DNA from 2 places in the Sinorhizobium sp. NG07B genome. Region 2 is predicted to be linked to the other one. Evidence: riboswitches for the same ligand, from Rfam matches in the RefSeq annotation. Region 2 holds a riboswitch; the other holds the start of a gene.
What was found. A riboswitch is a leader RNA that binds a small molecule or an ion and turns the genes downstream of it on or off. The one in region 2 is predicted to bind FMN.
Positions count from the first base shown of each region.

Region 1 (4,413 bases), on a different contig from region 2:
TCACCGGCGCCGATCCGATTTCCGGTGGCGAGATTCTGTTGAATGGCAATGCCGTCACGCCGCGCTCGCCAATCGACGCGATTCGCAGCGGGATGGTTCTCGTGCCGGAGGACCGCAAGCTCCAAGGTGTCGTGCTCGATCATTCGATCGCGGAGAACATCGGCTATGCCAATCTCGGCGCAATTGCCCGCAACGGCTGGGTTTCCTCCCGGCGTCTGCAACAGTTCGCCGACGAGTGCATCAGGAGGTTCGGCGTGAAAGGCCGCGGCCACCAGAACGCCGGCGAGCTTTCCGGCGGCAACCAGCAGAAGGTGGTGCTCGCCAAGTGGCTGGCGCGAAAGCCGCAGGTCGTTGTGCTCGACGAACCGACGCGCGGCATCGACGTCGGCGCCCGCTCGTCGATCTACGACCTCATCATGGATCTCGCCCGCCAGGGGGTCGCGGTGATCGTGGTCAGTTCCGATCTCGAGGAGGTGCTCGGCGTCTCCAACCGGATCATGGTCATGGCCCAGGGCAGACAGACCGGCATCCTTGATCGCGAGGACGCAAACGACGTCTCGGTCATGGAACTCGCGACGATTTGAACAAGGAAGAAATTCATGTCTGAAATCACGCTCAACGCGCCGAAACTGTTCGATCTCTCCGGCAACGTCGCCTTCGTGACGGGGGCGGGCAGCGGCATCGGGCAACGCATCGCCATGGGGCTGGCGCAGTGCGGCGCCGACGTTGCGCTGCTCGATCGCCGCACCGACGATGGACTGGCGAAGACCGCGGAATTCATCGCCGGCACCGGGCGCCGCAGCATCCGCATCGCCGCCGACGTGACCAATGGCGCGACGCTCAACGAGGCGGTCGCCCGCACCGAAGCGGAACTCGGCCCGCTTGCCCTTGCCGTGAACGCGGCCGGCATCGCCAATGCCAATGCGGCCGAGGAGATGGAGGAAAGCCAGTTCCAGACGATGATGGACATCAACCTGAAGGGCGTTTTCCTGTCCTGCCAGGCGGAAGCCCGCGCCATGCTGAAGAACGGCCGCGGCTCGATCGTCAACATCGCCTCGATGTCCGGCGTGATCGTCAACCGCGGCCTCAGCCAGTGCCACTACAATGCCTCGAAGGCCGGCGTTATTCATATGACGAAGTCGATGGCGATGGAATGGGTGGGCCGCGGCGTCCGCGTCAACACGATCAGTCCCGGCTACACGGCCACACCGATGAACACCCGGCCGGAAATGGTGCATCAGACCAAGCTGTTCGAGGAGCAGACCCCGATGCAGCGCATGGCGACGGTGGACGAGATGGTCGGCCCTGCCGTCTTCCTTCTTTCGAATGCGGCAAGCTTCGTGACCGGCGTCGACCTCCTGGTCGATGGCGGCTTCTGCTGCTGGTAAATATCACGGGGCCAGCCTGAGCTGGCCTCTTGCTTTTTGCCGGTGAAATTCCTTATCTACGCTTGTTCTCAGGGCGGGGTGAAAATCCCCACCGGCGGTATTCGGAGCGATCCGGGAGCCCGCGAGCGCTCCCGCCGATGCGGAAGGTCAGCAGACCCGGTGAGAGGCCGGGGCCGACGGTTACAGTCCGGATGGAAGAGGACAATGTCAGCAAACCGCTCGTTGTCGGGCGGCGCGGACTTGTTCGCCCAAGGGATGAATAGCGGCCGAAACGCCGCGGTTTGACGCCAATGCTGGCTACCCTTGAAAGGCAATGGAATGGCAATCTCGAAAATTGAAGACGCAATCGCGGCCCTGGCGCTGGGCGGCATGGTCGTGGTCGTCGACGACGAGGACCGGGAGAATGAAGGCGACATCATCGTCGCCTCGGACGCGGTGACGCCCGAAACGATCGCGTTCATGATGAAGCACGCCCGCGGGCTGATCTGCGTCGCGATGGAAGGAGAGCGTCTCGATGCGCTCGATATCCCGCTCATGGTTCCGCAGAACACCGAGCTCCATAAGACCGCATTCACGGTCTCCGTCGATTACCTGCCCGCGACCACCACCGGCATTTCCGCAGCCGATCGCGCCGCGACCGTCCAGGCGCTGATGGATCCCGACGCGCGTCCGGCGGACTTCGCCCGGCCGGGGCATGTCTTCCCCCTGCGGGCGCATCCGAACGGCGTGCGCGGACGGCCCGGACACACGGAGGCGGCGGTGGAACTGGCACGCCTTGCCGGCAAGTCCGCATCGGGTGTCATTTGCGAAGTTGCCAATGACGACGGAACGATGGCCCGGCTTCCGGAGCTCGTGGTGTTCGCTGAAACGCACCGGCTTCCGCTGATCACCATCAGAGACCTGATCGCATTCGTCGAGCAGCCGGCCGGCGCGGCACGGGCCGCGTAACCTCATCAGGCTGCCTGAAAACAGGCGGCCATTCGCTTCGGCTCGTCGAGCTCACTCGGGCAGACCGGCCAGCCGCAGCCCATCCGCGAACCGCGCCAGATCTTCGGGTCGATGGATCGGGAGCCAGTCCTTGAGGTTGGAGAGGCGCAAGGACGGATCGAGCGTGCGCAGGCGCTGCATCGCATGCCCTGCTTCGTCGATGCGCCCGGCGAGCGCATGGCTTGCCGCCGCCAGGGCGGCTGCCGGAAGCAAGCTGGGCAGGTTCCCGAGCGCCTTTTCTGCCCAGGCCGAGGCGGGATCGAAGCGCCCGGCGAAGAAATTTGCCAGCGCCATGCCGACCTGCATGCGGAACATTTCCGGATCCAGCGGACTGAGGCGAACGGCATGCGTCAAGTGTTCTGTTGCAGCGTCCGTTTCGCCGCGAAGCGCGCGGAGCGCACCGCCGAGATACCAGGCGGGAGCGAGATTGGGATTGAGCAGGACGGCCCGGTCGATGAGCGCGATACCGCCGTCGAGGTCGCCGGTGAGATGGGCGAGCGCATGTCCGCCTCTCGTCAGCGCCACCGCATCGTCGCGGCCGAGTTGGACGGCGAGCCGCGCCAGGCGGGCGCCCTCGGCGATCTCGCCCGGAGGATCGATCATCCAACCGTTCAACTTTCGCCAGAAATGGCACCAGGCGGCCATGCTGTAGGCGGACGCGAATTCCGCATCAAGCTCGGCCGCCTTGTAGAACAAGGGTAGCGCCGCCTCGATGGCCTCCCGGGTTCCGCTGTGCAGCTTCGCCATGCCGCGCAGGTAATAGTCATAGGCGTCCAGGCTTTCCGTCGGCTTGCGCTTGGCGCGCTCGATCTCCGCCCGTTCGAGCTGCGGCGCGATCGCCCCGACGACGCTTTCGGCTATCTGATCCTGCAATTCGAAGATGTCGTCGAGCGTGCCTTCGAAGCGCTCCGCCCAGAGATGCGTCCCGCTCGTGGCGTCGATGAGCTGCCCGGTGATGCGCACCTTGTTGCCGGATTTGCGCACGCTGCCTTCGAGCACGTAGCGCACGCCAAGCTCTTCGCCGACGTCTCTCGTATCCACCGTCCGGCCCTTGTAGGTGAAGCTCGAATTGCGCGCGATGACGAACAGCCAGCGGATGCGCGACAGGGCGGCTATGATGTCCTCCACCACGCCGTCGGCGAAATAGTCCTGCTCCGGGTCGCCGCTGAGATTCTGGAAGGGCAGGACGGTGATCGAGGGCTTGTCCGGAAGGACGAGCGCGGAAGGAGGCTCCCCCGTTTCGCTTGGCGAGTGTCCGACGATGCCCGGTCCGTCGGGGTGGCTCGGTTTTGCGATCTCGCCGGTCTCGATCACCCCTATGAAGCGGAAGCCCTTGCGGGCGACGGTGCGGACCAGGCGCTGCTCTTCACCGTTGTCGCCGATTGCCTTGCGCACCGCGTTGATGTGGCTGGTGATCGTCGATTCCGAGACGATCCGGCCGCTCCATACCGCCTGAAGCAGATCGTCCTTGCTGACGACGCGGTCGCGGTTCCTGACGAGATGCAGCAGCAGGTCGAAGACCTGCGGCCCGACGGTCACCACTTCCGAGCGCAGGGTAAGCTCCCGGCGCTCGGGGTCGAGCACGTAGTCTCCAAACACGAATTGCACGTCGGCATCCCTCGACCGAGCGGCTCGGCTTGCCAGCCGGAGCAGCGGCGACACTTCTGTCCATTGATAGCACGGCTCGCCGTAACGCGCTCGCACCTCTGCCGCAAGATGACCGACAACCCGCTTGGACGAATAACCAAGCTTTCCTCAAGGTCAATTCAAGCCTGCGGCAAGGACTCCCGACAAGCTTGCAGGCACTCTCCACCCCGGATCGACGGCAAAGATGCGGTCGGCAGAAACGGAGAGAGCCATGAAGATCGTCGTCATCGGAGGCACCGGCCTCATCGGATCGAAACTCGTGAAGAACTTGACGGAGCGCGGCCATGAGGTGCTCGCAGCCGCCCCCAACACCGGCGTCAACACCATCACCCGCGAGGGCCTGGCCGAAGCGCTGGACGGGGCGGAGATCGTCGTCGACGTCGCCAACGCG
Region 1 is NZ_NWTD01000008.1:38,581-42,993, reverse strand. It holds gene CO664_RS22430 (sugar ABC transporter ATP-binding protein) at 1-584, shown strand, start outside; gene CO664_RS22425 (SDR family oxidoreductase) at 600-1,388, shown strand; FMN riboswitch at 1,449-1,595, shown strand; gene ribB (3,4-dihydroxy-2-butanone-4-phosphate synthase) at 1,707-2,336, shown strand; gene CO664_RS22415 (winged helix-turn-helix domain-containing tetratricopeptide repeat protein) at 2,388-3,983, opposite strand; gene CO664_RS22410 (SDR family oxidoreductase) at 4,234-4,413, shown strand, end outside.
Region 1: it holds a riboswitch for FMN, as region 2 does, so the genes downstream of both, ribB (3,4-dihydroxy-2-butanone-4-phosphate synthase) here and CO664_RS05045 (6,7-dimethyl-8-ribityllumazine synthase) in region 2, are expected to answer to the same signal.

Region 2 (4,413 bases):
GGCGGCGCTGCTCAACCGCCCGGCTTTCGGTCCCTATCTGCAGCTCGTCGGCGCCAATAAGGCCTATGAGCCTTCGGCGCTCGCCGTCATCGCTTTCGCAATCACGTGGCTGAGCATGGGGCTGATCCAGCTCGTCTCCCGCTTCCAGAAATCCGCTTCGCCCAAGGCTTGATCACATGGCTTTCCTGACACTGACCAATATTCAGAAATCCTTCGGCCCGGTTCAGGTCGTTCATAATTTCAACATGGGCATCGAAAAGGGCGAGTTCGTCTCCTTCCTCGGCCCGTCCGGCTGCGGCAAGACCACGATCCTGCGCATGATCGCCGGTTTCGAGACGCCGTCCGGCGGCTCGATCGTCATCAACGGCCAGGACCAGGGCGCTCTGAAGCCGAACCAGCGCAATATCGGCATGGTCTTCCAGGCCTATGCGCTGTTTCCCAACATGAACGTCCATGACAATGTCGCCTTCGGCCTGAAGGTCGCCCGCGCCACCAAAACGGACATCGATATCCGGGTGAAGCAGATGCTCGGGCTCATCAAGCTCGAGCACCTGGCGGACCGCTTCCCCTATCAACTGTCCGGCGGCCAGCAGCAGCGTGTGGCGCTCGCCCGCGCGCTTGCCGTGAAGCCGCAAGTGCTGCTGCTCGACGAGCCGCTCTCGGCGCTCGATGCGAAGATTCGCATCTCGCTGCGCGAAGAGATCCGGCAGATCCAGCAGCAGCTCGGCATCACCACGGTGTTCGTCACCCACGACCAGGAGGAGGCGCTGTCGATCTCCGACCGGATCGTGGTGATGAATGCCGGCCGCGCCGACCAGATCGGCACCCCGTTCGAGATCTACAACACGCCGGCGACCCGCTTCGTCGCTTCCTTCGTCGGAACGCTCAATATCATCGAGGGCAAGGTCGTCGATCCCGCCACCGGTGCGGTCACCATCGGCGGGCAACGGATTGCCCTGAAAGAGCCGATTGCCGGCCTCAAGGGCGGGGACAGCATTTCGCTGGCGCTTCGGCCGGAGGCGGGTTCGATCGCCGAGGGCTCCAAAGGCGATACCGCGCTGCCCGGCGAAGTCGTCTCGACGAGCTTCCTCGGCTCGGTCATCCGCACCAAGCTGCGGGTTGGCGATGATGTCATCTCGTTCGACATGTTCAACGATCCGGGCATTACACCGCCTGTTGCCGGCGAGAATGTCAGCCTGCGCTTCGCCGCCAAGGACCTGTTGGTCATCCGCGAGTAGTGATGGCCGGAACGATTTCGTTCCGGCCTCGATCTTTCCCGGAAAAATCTGTCGTGATTTCTCGCATTTTCGTCGGAGCCTGCGTTTGACGGGCGCTGCTCTCCGTATATAGTCGCACGCGTTCTCAGGGCGGGGTGAAATTCCCCACCGGCGGTAGCGATCGGCGGACCAGCGGTCTAATGATCGAAGCCCGCGAGCGCTTCAGGCAATGCAGCTCCGCGCGTCCATGGACGCGCAAAGGTCGCTGTAGCACTTTGAGTTGCTGCATGATTCTGTCCTTAAATCGATCTCGATTTAAGGAACTGTGCAGTGTCTGAAGGTCAGCAGATCCGGTCAGATTCCGGAGCCGACGGTCACAGTCCGGATGGAAGAGAGCAAGCAGTGCGAACCCTTTGCGGGGTTGTCGTGCATGCATGTTCGCCCGACGGGATCATTGGAACAAACGCCAACCCTGAAAGGCTTGAGACCATGACCATTCTTTCCCACCCCTCCACCAAGATCGCGATCGTCCGTGCCCGCTGGCACGCCGACATCGTCGACCAGTGCGTCGACGCCTTCGTCGCCCAGTGGTCGAAGCTCGGCGGCAACGCGGCCGACATCGAGATCTTCGACGTGCCGGGAGCGCTGGAAATTCCGCTGCATACGCAGAAGCTCGCCAAGACCGGACGCTATTCGGCGATCCTCGGCACCGCCTTCGTCGTCAACGGCGGCATCTATCGCCACGACTTCGTCGCCGGAATCGTGCTGGACGGCATGATGCGCGTCCAGCTCGACACGGACGTGCCGGTGCTCTCCGCAGTGTTGACGCCGCACAACTTCCAGGAAAGCGAGCCGCTGATCGCCTTCTTCCGCGACCATTTCGTCGTCAAGGGCGAAGAAGCTGCGAATGCCTGCGCACAAATTCTCGACGCGCGCGCCAAGTTGGCGCTGGTCAACGCCTGACGGACTACAAATCGACGCAAAGGAGAGGGCGCAGCCGGCTGGCGCGCCCTTTTTTGCCTCGCCAATAATGCGGCTACCGACAGGTGTCAGTGGCCGAGATTCTTGATGTAGAGCGACAGCAGCTGCGTTTGCGAGGAAATTCCGAGCTTGCGATAAACGTTGCGCCGATGGACTTTGACGGTCCCGGTCGAGATGCCGAGCCTTAATCCGATCGACTCCGATGAATGCCCCTGCAGGACCAGTTCGATGATTGCCGCTTCTCGATCGGTGAGGTTGAGATGTTGCCAGACCCCGTCCGCGGGCGGATGCAAAGCCTTGCGGCGGCTGCGGCCGGTTTTCGCGAGCGCCGCGTCGAATCGGTGGTCGAGGTCGGCCCAATGATGGCGAGCGAGTGCGGCCACCAAGGGCTCGGCCCTCTTGAGCAGGGCAAACTCGGCGGCGCCGAAAGGGCCGGTCGCCTCCCGCCGCATCAGCGATAGCACGACGGTGACCTGTTCGCTGATCGGAACGAAGAAACCCACCTCCTCCGCAAGCCCGGTCTGCACATAATAGGTGCGGTAATATTCGCTGGAGAAAAAGCGATCGGGCGCCAACTCCCGCATCCGCCACACGCCAGGTCGGGGCGCACAGGCGGCATGATAGAAGGGATCGAGCAGGTATGGACCCGCCTGGTAGAGGCTCACGAAGAGCACATGGTCCTTGGCATCGAAAGTACTGTAGAGATCAAGCGGACGCTCCTTGCCACGATAGGCGAAGACGACGACATAGTCGAAGGCTATCAGGCTCGACATCAGCCGGCGGAACGCAGTGCCGACGGCCTCGTCGCCCATCGCCGAACCATTCATCAACGGCGCCAGGGCCTGGAAAAGCTTCTCGAAGTCGACGCCCAAACCGCCCTCCCCAGTCCCCTGCGCTGCCACTTGGACGGCTTAACCAGGGTATACTCCTTTCACAAGCAAATTCCGGCGGGAATACCTCTCTCGGGGTATATACCGACGCGGCTTCCGGTGACTAGGCTGTCAGCAATGACGGTGGGAACAGGAGGCGCAAGGACCGCGTCCAATTCCTATAATAGCGCCGCAGGGAACAGACGTGACATCCGATTCAAACGACATCGAATTCCGTTCGGTCGCCAAACGCTATGGCAGCGTGACGGCGGTGTCGGATATCAGCCTCGGGGTGCCCAAGGGGGCTTTCGTCGCGCTGCTCGGCCCGTCCGGCTGCGGCAAGACCACCTGCCTGCGAATGATCGGCGGCTTCGAACAGCCAAGCGCGGGGATGGTCTGTATCGGTGGCCAGCCTATGAACGGCGTGCCGGCCTATCGGCGCCCGGTCAATATGGTCTTCCAGCAATACGCGCTGTTCCCCCATCTTGATGTCGAGCAGAACGTCGCCTACGGGCTGAAGCAAATGCGCCCGCGCATTGCGGCGGCCGAAATCAGCCGCCGCGCCCGGGAGGCGCTGGAGATGGTCCGTCTTGCCGGCTTCGGCAAGCGCCGCATTCACGAGATGTCGGGCGGACAGCAACAGCGCGTGGCGCTTGCCCGCGCCATCGTCAACAAGCCGAAGGTGTTGCTCCTCGATGAGCCTCTTGCCGCGCTCGACAAGAAGCTGCGCACAGCGATGCAGATCGAACTCCAGAGCCTCCAGCGCGAGCTCGGCATCACCTTCATGCTCGTCACGCACGACCAGGAAGAAGCGCTGTCGATGAGCGATCTCGTCTGCGTTATGAATGCCGGGCGAGTGGTCCAGATCGGACCGCCGCAGGAAATCTACGATCGCCCGGCGAATCTTTTTGTCGCCGATTTCGTCGGCAAGACCAATCGCATCGAAGCGACGGTCGAGCCCGGCGCGAATGCGGTGCGGCTGGCAAATGGCGTCGGTTTGGCAAAGCCCGCGCGTGCCAATGGAACCGCGGGTGCGGCCATGGTGGCGCTCCGTCCGGAATCGATAAGCCTTGTGCGTGACGATACCGCCACGCTGCATGGCACGGTGACCCACCGCATCTTCCTCGGCTCATCGGTCGAATACTCCGTCGAGGTTGACGGGCTTGGCGATTTTCTGGTGACCGCCGACCGCCGCAGCCTGGATGAGTCCGACCTCGCAGAACCTGGAGAAAGGATCGGACTCCGCTTCGATCCGAACGCAATGCATGTCTTTCCGGCCTGAACGGGCCGACGCTCTGCCATCAAATGCATGCCAACGACAAGGGAACAGCATCATGACCAAGTGG
Region 2 is NZ_NWTD01000001.1:1,038,865-1,043,277, reverse strand. It holds gene CO664_RS05055 (ABC transporter permease) at 1-172, shown strand, start outside; gene CO664_RS05050 (ABC transporter ATP-binding protein) at 177-1,238, shown strand; FMN riboswitch at 1,355-1,618, shown strand; gene CO664_RS05045 (6,7-dimethyl-8-ribityllumazine synthase) at 1,707-2,180, shown strand; gene CO664_RS05040 (LuxR C-terminal-related transcriptional regulator) at 2,267-3,070, opposite strand; gene CO664_RS05035 (ABC transporter ATP-binding protein) at 3,273-4,349, shown strand; gene CO664_RS05030 (spermidine/putrescine ABC transporter substrate-binding protein) at 4,402-4,413, shown strand, end outside.